Sphaerotilus montanus: one gene and its partner. Each later gene encodes a partner of the first gene's protein in a complex. Links are inferred from orthologs where the notes say so. Each region holds a gene or a part of one and is shown on either strand. Other genes may lie near its edges. The genes, in order: uvrA and mfd.

Region 1 (6,599 bases):
CTGGGTTCGGCCGTGTGCGGCCAGATCGCGACCGCCGAGCTGAGCCACGCCGCCAACCTGGTCCACAGCCGCAACTTCCGCGCCTTCGAGGCCACGATCCTCGCGACCGCGGTCTACCTGCTGCTGGCGATCGTCCTGCGCCAGACGCTGCACTGGCTCGGGCCGCGCTGGGTGTTCGGCCGGGTCGCGCCGCTGGGTGGCGCGGGGCGCTGAGGTGGTCGACTTCTCGCTGTGGGACATCCTGCGCAACCTGCTGCTGGCGGCCCGCTGGACGGTGGCGCTGTCGCTGGTTGCCTTCGTCGGCGGCGCGCTGCTGGGCGGCGCACTGCTGCTGGCGCGGCTGGCACGCTGGCCGGGCGCCGCGACCTTCGGGGCGGTCCATGTGGCGCTGTTCCAGGGCACGCCGCTGCTGATGCAGCTCTTCCTGGCCTATTTCGGGCTGGCGCTGCTGGGCTGGAACGTGTCGGCCTGGATGGCGGCCAGCGTGGCGCTGACGCTCTACAGCAGCGCCTACCTGAGCGAGATCTGGCGCGGCTGCTTCATGGCGATCCCGCGCGGGCAGTGGGAGGCCGCCGACAGCCTGGCGCTCAGTCTGGGCGAACAGCTGCGCCACGTCATCGGCCCGCAGGCGCTGCGGCTGGCGATCGCGCCGACGGTGGGCTTCGCGGTGCAGGTCGTCAAGGGCACGGCGCTGGCCTCGGTCATCGGCTTCGTCGAGCTGACCAAGGCCGGCTCGATGATCACCAACGCCACCTTCCGTCCCTTCACCGTGTACGCCTGTGTGGCGTTGATGTACTTCGCGCTGTGCTTCCCGCTGTCGTGGTGGAGCCGCGTGCTGGAGAGGAAACTGCAACGTGTCCACTGAGCCAACCGAAGCCCCCGCGCTGGTGCGCATCCGGGGCCTGCACAAGTACTACGACCGCCACGAGGTGCTCAAGGGCATCGACCTGGACGTGGCGCCTGGCGAGGTCATCGCGCTGATCGGCCGCAGCGGCTCGGGCAAGAGCACGCTGCTGCGCTGCGTCAACGGCCTCGAACCCTTCCAGGCCGGCACGCTGACGGTGCAGGGCGAATCGCTGTCGCACCGCCGTGGCAACGCCGAGGCGATGCGCCGGCTGCGCCAGCAGGTCGGCATGGTCTTCCAGAGCTTCAACCTCTTCCCGCACCTGACGGTCGGGCGCAACGTGATGCTGGCGCCCGCGCTGGTGCAGCGCCGCGACGCCCGCGCCTGCGAGGCCCAGGCGCGCGCGCTGCTCGGCCGGGTCGGGCTGGCCGACAAGTTCGACGCCTGGCCGGACCAGCTCTCGGGCGGGCAGCAGCAGCGTGTGGCGATCGCGCGGGCGCTGGCGATGCAGCCGGCGGCGCTGCTGTGCGACGAGATCACCTCGGCGCTGGACCCGGAGCTGGTGGGCGAGGTGCTGCGCGTCGTCGAGCAGCTCGCCGGGGAGGGCATGACGCTGCTGATGGTGACGCACGAGATGGGCTTTGCCCGCAAGGTGGCCGACCGGGTGGTGTTCATGCACGCCGGCCGCATCCACGAGGTGGGTCCGCCCGAGACGCTCTTCAGCGCGCCGAAGACGCCGGAGCTGCAGCAGTTCCTGTCCGCGCTGCACTGATGCCGCGTCCTGCACGGGTGGCCGGTATCATGGCCGGTTGCCCTTGCGCCGCCGGAAGTTGCCTGTCATGCCCCTCGAATCCCCCAAGCCGCCTGTTGCGTCGCCTGCCCGCCAGTCGCTGATTTCCGTCCGCGGCGCCCGCACCCACAACCTGAAGAACATCGACCTCGACCTGCCCAAGAACGCGCTGGTCGTGATCACCGGGTTGTCGGGCTCGGGCAAATCGAGCCTGGCCTTCGACACGCTCTACGCGGAAGGGCAGCGCCGCTACGTCGAGAGCCTCAGCGCCTACGCCCGGCAGTTCCTGCAGTTGATGGACAAGCCCGACGTGGACGTGATCGAGGGCCTGTCGCCGGCGATCTCCATCGAGCAGAAGGCCACCAGCCACAACCCGCGCTCGACGGTGGGCACCATCACCGAGATCCACGACTACCTGCGCCTGCTCTACGCCCGCGCCGGCACGCCGTTCTGCCCCGACCACCACCTGCCGCTGGAGGCGCAGAGCATCAGCCAGATGGTGGACGCCACGCTGGCGCTGCCCGAGGAGATGAAGCTGATGGTGCTCGCGCCCGTGGTGCGCGACCGCAAGGGCGAGTTCGTCGAGCTGTTCGAGGGCATGCAGGCGCAGGGCTACGTGCGCTTTCGCGTCGACGGCCAGATCGTCGAGGCGACCGAGGTGCCGCCGCTCAAGAAGACCGAGAAGCACGACATCGACGTCGTCATCGACCGCCTCAAGGTGCGTCCCGACGCGCAGCAGCGGCTGGCCGAGAGCTTCGAGGCGGCGCTGCGCATCGCCGAAGGCCGCGCGCTCGTGCTGGAGATGGACTCCGGCCGCGAGCACCTGTTCTCCAGCAAGTTCTCGTGCCCGGTGTGCAGCTACTCGCTGTCGGAGCTGGAGCCGCGGCTGTTCTCGTTCAACTCGCCGGTCGGTGCCTGCCCGAGCTGCGACGGGCTGGGCCACGTCAACGTGTTCGACCCCGAGCGGGTGGTGGCGTTTCCGACGCTCAGCCTGGGCAGCGGTGCCGTCAAGGGCTGGGACCGGCGCAACGGCTACACCTTCTCGATGCTGGAGAGCGTCGCGGCGCACTACGGCTTCGATCTGGAGCTGCCCTTCGAGGAACTCGCGCCGGCCCACCGCCACGCGCTGCTCTACGGCTCCGGCGAGGACGAGATCACCTTCACCTACGCCGCCGAGGGCGCGAACGGCAAGAAGCGCAGCGTCAAGCGGGCGCACGCCTTCGAAGGGATCATCCCCAACCTGGAGCGCCGCTACCGCGAGACCGACTCGTCCGCGGTGCGCGAGGACCTGGCGCGCTACCAGGCCAACAAGCCCTGCGCCGACTGCGGCGGTGCACGCCTGCGCCGCGAGGCCCGCAACGTGCTGCTGGCCGATGCGAACGGCCTGCCGTCGCGGGCGATCTTCGAGGTCGAGCACGCCACGCTGGCCGACTGTCTGGCCTATTTCGAGGGCCTGCAGCTCAAGGGCGCCAAGGCCGACATCGCCGACAAGGTGGTGCGCGAGATCCGGGCGCGGCTGCGCTTCCTCAACGACGTCGGCCTGAACTACCTGAGCCTGGACCGCAGCGCCGACACGCTCTCCGGCGGCGAGGCGCAGCGCATCCGGCTGGCCAGCCAGATCGGCTCGGGGCTGTCGGGCGTGATGTACGTGCTCGACGAGCCGTCGATCGGCCTGCACCAGCGCGACAACGAGCGCCTGATCGGCACGCTCAAGCACCTGCGCGACCTCGGCAACAGCGTGCTGGTGGTCGAGCACGACGAAGACATGATCCGCGCCGCCGACCACGTCGTCGACATGGGGCCGGGCGCCGGCGTCCACGGTGGCCGCGTGATGGCCCAGGGCACGCCCGACGACGTGGCCGCCAACCCCGAATCACCGACCGGCCGCTACCTGTCGCAGGTGCTGCGCATCGAGCTGCCCGGCCAGCGCCGCCGGCTGCAGGACCAGGCGGATCCGCGCGTGCTGCGCGTCGTCAACGCCCGCGGCAACAACTTGAAGGGCGTCACGGCCGAGATCCCGGTGGGGCTGTTCACCTGCATCACCGGCGTGTCCGGCTCGGGCAAGAGCACGCTGATCAACGACACGCTCTATGCCGCGGTCGCCCGCAAGCTCTACCAGAGCCACCTGGAGCCCGAGGCGCACGACGAGATCGAGGGCCTGGAGCACTTCGACAAGGTCATCAACGTCGACCAGAGCCCCATCGGCCGCACCCCGCGCAGCAACCCCGCCACCTACACCGGCCTGTTCACGCCGATCCGCGAGCTGTTTGCCGAGATGCCGGCTGCCCGCGAGCGCGGCTACGGGCCGGGGCGCTTCAGCTTCAACGTGGCCGGCGGGCGCTGCGAGGCCTGCCAGGGCGACGGCGTGCTGAAGGTGGAGATGCACTTCCTGCCGGATGTCTACGTCCCCTGCGACACCTGCCACGGCAAGCGCTACAACCGCGAGACGCTCGAAGTCCTCTACAAGGGCAAGAACATCACCGAGGTGCTCGGCATGACGGTGGAGGACGCGCACGCCTTCTTCAGCGCGGTGCCGGCGCTGGCGCGCAAGCTGCAGACGCTGCTGGACGTGGGCCTGGGCTACATCAAGCTCGGGCAGTCGGCGACGACGCTCTCGGGCGGCGAGGCGCAGCGGGTCAAGCTGGCGCTGGAGCTGAGCAAGCGCGACACCGGCCGCACGCTCTACATCCTCGACGAGCCCACCACCGGGCTGCATTTCGCCGACATCCAGCTGCTGCTGCAGGTCCTGCACCAGCTCTGCGAGGCGGGCAACACGATCGTGGTGATCGAGCACAACCTCGACGTCATCAAGACCGCCGACTGGCTGCTCGACATGGGGCCGGAAGGTGGCGCAGGCGGCGGCAGGCTGCTGATCGCCGGAACGCCGGAGGACGTGGCGGCGTGCGAGGCGAGCCACACGGGGCGCTTCCTGAAGCCGCTGCTGGCGGCGGCCGAGCGGCTCAGCCCGCCAGCACCGTGACCCGGTCCCGACCGCTGTCCTTGGACGTGTAGAGCGCCTGGTCGGCGCGTTCCATGAAGGCGGTGCCGTTCTCGCCGTGACGGAACAGGGTCAGGCCGATGGAGATGGTGATGCGGGTGGCGTCATCGTCCTGGCCTTGGCGTCGAACCCGCGCAGCCGCTACCCGCAGGCGCACGCTCTCGGCGAGGGAGCGGGCTTCCGACAGGCTGCTCGACGGCATCAGCACCGCGAACTCCTCGCCCCCGATGCGTGCCGCCAGGCAGTCTGCCGGGGTGACTTCCTTGAGGATGGTGCCGACGGCGCGCAGCACGTGGTCGCCGTAGGGGTGGCCGTAGGTGTCGTTGATGCGCTTGAAATGGTCGATGTCGGCGATCATCAGGCAGGGGCGCTGGTAGCGCCGGGCCGGGGTGTCCGCTTCGGCCAGACAGGCCGCCAGGCGCTGGTCGAAGGCGCGGCGGTTGGCCAGTCCGGTCAGGCTGTCGAGGCGCGATTCCTCGTGGACGCGGCGCAGTTCGGCCCGCAGCTGGCCGATCTCGTTCTGGCTGTCGGACAGGCGCTGCTGCATCTCGGTCACGGCGACCTGCATCTGGCGCGTGGTGTTGAGCATCTCCTCCAGCGCGGGGGAGTGGGCGCTGCCGGCGAGTTCCTGGCTGAGTCGGGACAGCGAGGTGCCGTATTGCGCGGTCTGGTCACCGGCGCGGGCGGCCGATTCGGCCATGCCGGTCAGCACGGTCGAGACACCTTCGGCGGTGCGCTCGATGAGCGTGGCATCAATGCCGCCACCGGTGACAAAGCGCCGGTACATCGCGTCGGCGATGGCGTCGTCGAGCTGCAGGTGCTGGGCGAGGTAGCGGTCCATGGCCGCACGCAGCGCCGGGTTCTCGCCGCGCACGTACTCGTACCAGAGCGTGTAGTTCACGGGGTGCAGGGCACTGCCGTGGCGTTTCATGAGTTGCACCGCCTGTCGCAAGACATCGGCACTTCGCTCCATGCTGTCGTGGTATCTCATCGGTGTGGTCATCCCGGCGGGCTCGCCAGGCTCCAGCGAGTGTGCGGTGATGGTAGGGCGCTGCGGGCGGTCCGGTCGTCAGGAGTGCGGGCACTCTGGTACCCACTTCACGCCATGGCCGTCTGATCTGTCCCCCTGTCTGCAGGGGATCCGCGGACGGCTGCGCATTCGGTCCTTTCCGCCTGGCAGACCAGCCGTGACAATTTTTACATGTCACGCCGATCCCGTCCGCTGCACCGCTCGAACCGTCCTCCCCAGGCGTCCGGGCGGGCTGTGCCGTGGCGGGCTTCGGCGCTGCTGGCGGGTCTGGTGGTGGCGGGCGTGGCGGTGTTCGCGCCGCAGTCGTCGTTTCTGCTCGGGGCGCTGGTGGGCGCCCTGGCGGGGGGCGGGGTGCCCGGACTGTTCATGCTGGCGCGGCATCGCCAGGCCCGGCAGCAGGCGCAGACCGAGGCTGCACGCAGCCAGGAAACCACCGCGCTGCTGCTGCACGATTTCGAGACCCAGTCCGGTGCCTGGAGCTGGGCCGCCGACCGCGAGGGCCGCCTCACGCATGCCGCCGAGCGCATGGCCCGCGAACTCGGCTGTGGTGCGCCGGAGCTGCTGCTCGGCCAGTCGCTGCTGCAACTGCTGCGCTTCGGCGAGGGCGGGCCGTCGCTGGCCATGCAGCAGGGCTTCCGCGACACGCCGGACCGCCAGATGCCGCCCGACCTCGTCTGGCTGATGGGCTGCCTGGCCGGCAAGGCACCGTTCCGGGAGGTGGAGGTGCAGGTGCGCAGCCCCGTGCGCCGGGCGCTGTGGTGGTCGGTCAGCGGGGTGCCGGTGCTGGACGAGATCGGTCTGCAGGTCGGCTGGCGCGGTGTCGTGCGCGATGTGACGACGCTGCACGAGCAGTCGCGCGAACTGGAGCGGCTCGCGCACGTGGACACGCTCACCGGGCTGGCGAACCGCCATGTGCTGCAGTCGCGCACCGAGCAGG
Region 2 (7,147 bases), 3.0 Mb from region 1 along the record:
TGATGCCGTCGGCCGAGGTGCAGCGCCTGATCGATGGCCATTTTCCGCTGGAGGCGGTCGATCCCGGCCAGCCTGGCGAGACGGCGGAGCGCTGGCGCTACCGGGACGGGCGTGGCGAAGTGGGGTTCATCTCGTCGGTGACGCAGGCCTTCTGCGGCGACTGCAACCGGGCGCGGCTGTCCACCGAAGGACAGCTCTACCTCTGTCTGTTTGCCCAGCAGGGCCACGATCTGCGCAGCCTGCTGCGAACCGCACATCCGTCCGGCCGGCCCTGCAGCGATGCAGAGATCGCCGCCGCCGTCGGCCTGATCTGGCAGGGCCGTGACGACCGCTATTCGCAGCTGCGCGCCAGCCAGCCCGAGAGCACCGGCACGTCCGGCCGGCGCATCGAGATGAGCTACATCGGCGGCTGATCTGCCGCCAGCCCGCGTGGCGGGCTCAGCGCACCAGCAGACAGACCGCGCGGGCCTCGATCGACTCCGCGCGTCCCACAGGGCCCAGCCGCTCGGCCGTCTTGGCCTTGACGTTGACGCAATCCACACCAATCTCCAGCGCCAGCGCGATGGCTTCGCGCATGGCCGGGATGTGCGGTGCCATCTTCGGGGCCTGCGCGACGATGGTGCTGTCCACGTTGACGATGGACCAGCCCTCGGCCCGCACGCGGCGGGCGGCTTCGGCGAGCAGGCGCCGCGAATCCGCGCCCTTGAACTCGGCCGCGGTGTCCGGGAAATGCCGGCCGATGTCGCCGAGACCGGCGGCGCCGAACAGCGCGTCGGTGATGGCGTGCAGCAGCGCATCCGCATCCGAATGGCCGAGCAGGCCGACGGAGTGGGGAATGGTCACGCCACCCAGCACCAGCGGACGGCCGGCGACCAGCGCATGGGTATCCCAGCCCTCCCCGATCCGCATGGCCGCCAGCGTCATGCCGACACCGCCGATCCGCTGCCGTAGCTGGGCTTGTCCTTGTCGATCGCGGGGTGCATGTCGTCCATCCACAGCACGTGGTCGGCGTAGCACTGCAGGTCGGTCGACAGGTTGGACATGGCGCCGTGCAGCCAGAACTCCTTGTGCAGCTCGGACTTGATGTAGGTGATCGCGTCCTCGAAATCCCCGTCGCCGGCGGACAGGATCAGGCGGTCGTACACCCCTTGCGCGGCCAGCTTGATGATCAGCGTGGCGATGCCCACGTCCACGCCCTTCTGCACCGAGCGGTGGAAGGCATGCGAGCAGTTCGGGCAGGTCGTGTTGAGGTCCTTGATGGTGTAGAGCTGCACCCGCATCTTCGGACCACGCGGCGGCGCCGACTTGAGCCAGCTGTGGAAGGCGTTCTGGCTTTCGGTGGCCGCGTCGGGCGTCGAGTTCAGGTAGTACGACTCGTAGATCGGCCCGCCGTTGAGGCGGGTCATCTCGGCCTTGAGCTTGAGGTAGTCGAAGGGGCGGTTGCGGCCATAGTTGAACAGGTAGGCCCCGTCCACGATCCATACGGTTTTCATGGTGTTGTTGTCCGGAAATAGGAAGAAATCAAGGCAGGAAGGAAAGTCAAGCAAGTAAGACACGGCGACCGCGACATCCCGCGGTCAGGGGGTTCCATTTAAGCCCTTCATCAGCCGCTCGGCGAGGACAAAGTCCTCGGGCCAGGTGACTTTCAGATTGGTGAGATCCCCGTGTATCAGTTTTGGCTGGTGCCCGAGCGCTTCGATGGCGCTGGACTCGTCCGTGACGCTGTCACCCGCCAAGCGCAGGGCGGGCAGCAGCAAGCCGGCACGGAACATCTGGGGCGTCTGCGCGGCCCATTTGCCGGTGCGGTCGACCGTCGACGACACCCGCCCGCCCTCTGCCTGCTTGAGCGTGTCGGCCAGCGGCAGCGCCAGCAGACCGCCCACTTCGTCGTCCAGACAGGCATCGATCAGGCGATCGACCCAGGCTGGCTGCAACAGGCATCGGGCCGCATCATGCACCAGAACCCAGTCGTGCGGCTGAACACCCCGGGCCTGCAATTCCAGCAGCCCATTGGCCACACTCTCCGCACGCGTTGCGCCGCCGCAGTGCGCGACCCAGGCCCGCTCGCCCACATGCGCAGGCGCAGCCGCCTCGAACTGCGTGTCCTCCGGCGACAGCACGACCAGCGTGGCCTCGATGCGCACCACCTGCGCCAGCGCCGCCAGCGTGTGCGCCACCATGGCCTGGCCGGCGACGCGCTGGTATTGCTTGGGACCACCGGCGCCGGCGCGCAGGCCGACGCCCGCGCAGGGTACAAGGGCGTAACAACGGGGAAGGGTTCCGATCTGCATGCCCCCGATTGTCGCCGCTCATGGGCTGCGGCCTAGAATCGCCGCCGACTCCGCCGCCTGACCGACCCCTCCATGCAGCTTCCCAAGATCGCCCCCGGCCACCGATTCACCGTGCCACGCCCGCTCGGTTCCGCCGACGCGCTGCTGCTGGCCCGGTTCGCGCAACAGCACAAGGCCGCCGGCAACGTGCTGGGCGTGGTCACCGCCGAGCCGGCCGACGTGCAGCGCCTGCCGGACGAACTGGCCTTTTTCGCGCCCGATTTGCGCGTGGCCGTCTTCCCGGACTGGGAGACCCTGCCCTACGACACCTTCAGCCCGCACCAGGACCTCATCTCCGAGCGCCTGGCCACGCTCTGGCGCATCCGCTCGGGCGAGGTCGATGTCGTGCTGCTGCCGGCGACCACGGCGCTGACGCGGCTGGCACCGCCGTCCTTCATGGCCGGCTACACCTTCCATTTCAAGCAGAAGCAGAAGCTCGACGAAGCGAAGCTGAAATCCCAGCTCACGCTGGCCGGCTACCAGCACGTCAGCCAGGTCGTCTCGCACGGGGAATACGCCGTGCGCGGCGGGCTGATCGACCTGTTCCCGATGGGCTCGCTGGTGCCCTACCGGGTGGACCTGTTCGACAACGAGGTCGACTCGATCCGCGTCTTCGACCCCGACAGCCAGCGCAGCCTCTACCCGGTGCCGGAAGTGCGGCTGCTGCCCGGCCGCGAGTTCCCGATGGACGAGCGCGCCCGCCAGGATTTCCGGGCACGGTGGCGCGAGCGCATGGAGGGCGATCCGAGCAAGGCGCGCCTCTACAAGGACATCGCGCAGGGCATCGTCGGCGGTGGCATCGAGTATTTCCTGCCACTGTTCTTCGACGAGACGGCCAGCATCTTCGACTACCTCGGCCCGAACGCGGTGCTCGCGCTGCACGGCGAGGTCAACGAGGCACTGGAGCGTTTCTGGACCGAGACGCGCGAGCGCCACCGCTTCCTGCAGCACGACCCCGAGCGGCCCATTCTGCCGCCGGAAGACCTCTACCTGAAGCTCGACGAGTTCTTCTCGCGCTGCAACGGCCACGCCCAGCTGTCGATCCGCGGCAACGAGGCCGTGGACTGGGCACGCCCGCTGCCCGATCTGGCCATCGAGCGCGGCGGCCAGGATCCGCTGCGCAAGCTGGAGGAACACCTCACCCGCACCGCGCGCAGCCAGGGCGAGACCCGCTCACCGACCCGCGTGCTGATCGTCGCCGAAAGCGCCGGCCGGCGCGAAAGCATCCTGGAGCTGCTGCGCGACCACCGGCTGGAGCCGGCCTCGGTGGAGTCGCTGGCCGCCTTCCTCGCCAGCGACCACCGCTACGCGATCACCACCTCGCCGCTGGCCGCAGGCTTCTTCTGGACCGAGTCGCACGTCCAGTTCGTCACCGAGACCGAGCTGTTCGACAGCGCCCCCACCCACCGCCGCCGTCGCCGCCAGGAGGCCACCAGCGACGTCGACGCGCTGATCAAGGATCTGTCCGAGCTGAAGGTGGGCGACCCGGTGGTGCATGCCAACCACGGCATCGGCCGCTACCAGGGCCTGATCGGCATCGACCTCGGCGAAGGCCCGACCGAGTTCCTGCACCTCGAATACGCAGACAAGGCCACGCTCTACGTCCCCGTGTCGCAGCTGCACCTGATCAGCCGCTACACCGGCGTCAGCGCGGACGAGGCGCCGCTGCACAAGCTCGGCTCCGGCCAGTGGGAGAAGGCCAAGCGCAAGGCGGCGGAGCAGGTGCGCGACGCCGCGGCCGAGCTGCTCAACCTCTACGCCCGCCGCGCCGCGCGCGAGGGCCACGCCTTCCGCTACGCGGCGCAGGACTACGAGGCGTTCGCGGCCAGCTTCGGCTTCGAAGAGACCGCCGACCAGAACGCCGCGATCCACGCCGTGATCCAGGACATGATCAGCCCGCGCCCGATGGACCGGCTGGTCTGCGGCGATGTGGGTTTCGGCAAGACGGAAGTGGCGCTGCGGGCGGCGTTCGTCGCGGTGATGGGCGGCAAGCAGGTCGCCCTGCTCGCGCCCACCACGCTGCTGGCCGAGCAGCACCACCAGACGCTGGTCGACCGCTTCGCGCAGTGGCCGGTGAAGATCGCCGAGATGAGCCGCTTCCGCTCGCCCAAGGAGGTGAAGGCGGCGATGGAGGGGCTGGCGGCCGGCACGATCGACATCGTGGTCGGCACGCACAAGCTGCTCAGCCCGGACACCCAGTTCAAGAACCTGGGCCTGCTGATCATCGACGAGGAACACCGCTTCGGCGTACGCCACAAGGAGCAGATGAAGGCGATGCGCGCCGAGGTCGATGTGCTCACGCTGACCGCGACACCGATCCCGCGCACGCTGGGCATGGCGCTCGAAGGCCTGCGCGACCTGTCGGTGATCGCGACCGCGCCGCAGCGCCGGCTGGCGATCAAGACGTTTGTCCGCAACGAGAGCAAGGGCGTGATCCGCGAAGCGGTGCTGCGCGAGTTCCAGCGGGGCGGGCAGGTCTACTTCCTGCACAACGAGGTCGACACGATCGAGAACCGCCGCCAGTCGCTGCAGGAGCTGATCCCCGAGGCGCGCATCGGTGTCGCCCATGGCCAGATGCCCGAGCGCGAGCTGGAGCGGGTGATGCGCGACTTCGTGGCGCAGCGCCACAACGTGCTGCTGTGCTCGACCATCATCGAGACCGGCATCGACGTGCCGACTGCCAACACCATCCTCATGGCGCGGGCGGACAAGTTCGGCCTGGCCCAGCTGCACCAGCTGCGCGGACGCGTCGGCCGCAGCCACCACCAGGCCTATGCCTACCTGCTGGTGCCCGACATCGAGGGCCTCACCAAGCAGGCGCAGCAGCGGCTGGACGCGATCCAGAGCATGGAAGAACTCGGCTCGGGCTTCTACCTCGCGATGCACGACCTGGAGATCCGCGGCGCCGGCGAGGTGCTGGGCGACCACCAGAGCGGCAACATGATGGAGGTGGGCTTCCAGCTCTACAACGAGATGCTGTCGGAAGCGGTGCGCGCCCTCAAGGCGGGCCAGGAGCCGGACCTGCTCTCGCCCACCGGCTTCTTTGGCGCGACCACCGACGTCAACCTGCACGCGCCGGCGTTGCTGCCGGACGCCTATTGCCCGGACGTGCAGGTGCGCCTGAACCTCTACAAGCGCCTGGCCACCGCGGACAAGGCGGACAAGATCGACACGATGCTGGAGGAGTGTGTCGACCGCTTCGGCAAGCTGCCGGCGCAGGCGCAGGCGCTGTTCGACCTGCACCGGCTGCGCGTGCAGGCGAAGCCCTACGGCGTGACCAAGATCGATGCAGGCCCGGCGGTGATCAACATCCACTTCCGCCCGAATCCGCCGATCGACCCGATGCGCATCATCGATCTGGTGCAGAAGAACCGGAACGTGAAGCTCGCCGGCAACGACAAGCTGCGCATCGAACGCGCCTATCCGGATGCCAAGGACCGGGCCCAGTACGTGCGCGACGTGCTGCGGGCGCTGGGCACGCCGCTGGCTGGCCGCTGACCTCGCCAGCAGGCTTTACACGGCAGCAACAGCGCGGTGGGGATGGCGTTCACATGACCGTTGCAGAATCAGGGTTATCCCTTGAACCACTGCAACTCCACCATGACGATCCAACGCCACTGGGCCACGCCCCTCACCATCGGCGCCTTCTTGCTGATGGCCGTCACCGGGGGGCTGATGTTCTTCCACCTCGACCGCGGCCTGAACAAGGAGGCCCACGAATGGCTGGGCTGGGCCATGGTCGTGGCGGTCGGTCTGCACGTCGCGGTCAACTTCGCCGCCTTCAAGCGCCACCTGACCCAGACGACCGGGCGGGTGCTGATCGGCGTGTTCGCCGTGCTGCTGGGGCTGTCCTTCCTCAGCGTCGGCGACCAGAAGAGCGAACCAGGCTTCGCGCCGCCGCTGCGGGCCATGGCGCAGGTGCCGCTGTCGACGCTGGCCCCGGTGCTGAAACTCACGCCGGCCGAGCTGCGCGAGCGCCTGGGCGCTTCCGGCGTGCTGGCCACCTCGGACACGCAGACCCTGGCGGAGCTGGTCGGCCCGGACCTGAAGCGCCAGATCGGTGTGCTCAACGGACTGCTGGCCGCCCCCAGACCCTGAGGTCCGGCGGCCGAGCGGGTAGGATCGCGGGCTGTTCCCACTGCACTGTCCGCCGCGATGTCTGTTGCCGCTTCCCCCCGTGAACTTGCCCCCGGCCTGGTGATCCAGGGTTTCGAGCCCCCGCTGCGCCTGAGCGACTTCAAGCTCATCGCCTTCGACATGGACTCGACGCTGATCAACATCGAGTGCGTCGACGAGATCGCCGACGCCGCCGGGCGCAAGGCCGAGGTCGCCGCCATCACCGCCGCGGCGATGCGCGGCGAGATCACCGACTACAAGGACAGCCTGCGCCGCCGCGTGGCCCTGCTGCAGGGCGTGCCGGCCAGCGCGCTGGAAGAGGTCTACACGCAGCGCCTGCAGCTGAATCCGGGCGCCGAAGCGCTGGTCCGGGCCTGCCGCGCCGCCGGCCTGAAGACGCTGCTGGTCTCGGGCGGCTTCACGTTCTTCGCGGACCGCGTGGCCGCACGCCTGCAACTCGACGAGGCGCGCAGCAACCTGCTGGAGATCGTGGACGGCCAGCTGACGGGCCGCATGGTCGACCAGCCCTGGGGCGACATCTGCGACGGCGAGGAAAAGCGCCGCACGCTGCTGGCCACCTGCGCCCGCCTGGGCATCGCCCCGGCGCAGGCCATCGCCATGGGCGACGGCGCCAACGACCTGCCGATGATGGGTGTGGCGGGCCTGTCGGTCGCGCACCACGCCAAACCGGCCGTGCGCGC

What was found.
Region 2: the proteins of uvrA (region 1) and mfd are in contact, whole or in part, in a crystal structure (PDB 4DFC), measured with the Escherichia coli proteins. The link is inferred for Sphaerotilus montanus from one-to-one orthologs.

What each region holds. Positions count from the first base shown.
Region 1 is NZ_JACCFH010000001.1:1,506,468-1,513,066, reverse strand. What follows is about bases 1,303-4,814. They hold uvrA (excinuclease ABC subunit UvrA), read left to right. Parts: upstream 1,303-1,683; coding sequence 1,684-4,614; downstream 4,615-4,814. Other genes in these bases: BDD16_RS06750 (GGDEF domain-containing protein), read right to left, coding at 4,595-4,814; BDD16_RS06760 (amino acid ABC transporter ATP-binding protein), read left to right, coding at 1,303-1,616. In the rest of the region: BDD16_RS06770 (amino acid ABC transporter permease), read left to right, coding at 1-213; BDD16_RS06765 (amino acid ABC transporter permease), read left to right, coding at 215-865; more of BDD16_RS06760, read left to right, coding at 855-1,302; more of BDD16_RS06750, read right to left, coding at 4,815-5,563; BDD16_RS06745 (putative bifunctional diguanylate cyclase/phosphodiesterase), read left to right, coding at 5,834-6,599. UniProt on the Escherichia coli protein: The UvrABC repair system catalyzes the recognition and processing of DNA lesions. UvrA is an ATPase and a DNA-binding protein. A damage recognition complex composed of 2 UvrA and 2 UvrB subunits scans DNA for abnormalities.
Region 2 is NZ_JACCFH010000001.1:4,512,557-4,519,703, forward strand. What follows is about bases 1,969-6,028. They hold mfd (transcription-repair coupling factor), read left to right. Parts: upstream 1,969-2,363; coding sequence 2,364-5,828; downstream 5,829-6,028. Other genes in these bases: ispD (2-C-methyl-D-erythritol 4-phosphate cytidylyltransferase), read right to left, coding at 1,969-2,291; BDD16_RS20640 (DUF4405 domain-containing protein), read left to right, coding at 5,931-6,028. Also shown: GTP 3',8-cyclase MoaA, read left to right, coding at 1-413; ispF (2-C-methyl-D-erythritol 2,4-cyclodiphosphate synthase), read right to left, coding at 439-924; BDD16_RS20625 (NYN domain-containing protein), read right to left, coding at 921-1,493; more of ispD, read right to left, coding at 1,578-1,968; more of BDD16_RS20640, read left to right, coding at 6,029-6,428; phosphoserine phosphatase SerB, read left to right, coding at 6,486-7,147. UniProt on the Escherichia coli protein: Couples transcription and DNA repair by recognizing RNA polymerase (RNAP) stalled at DNA lesions. Mediates ATP-dependent release of RNAP and its truncated transcript from the DNA, and recruitment of nucleotide excision repair machinery to the damaged site.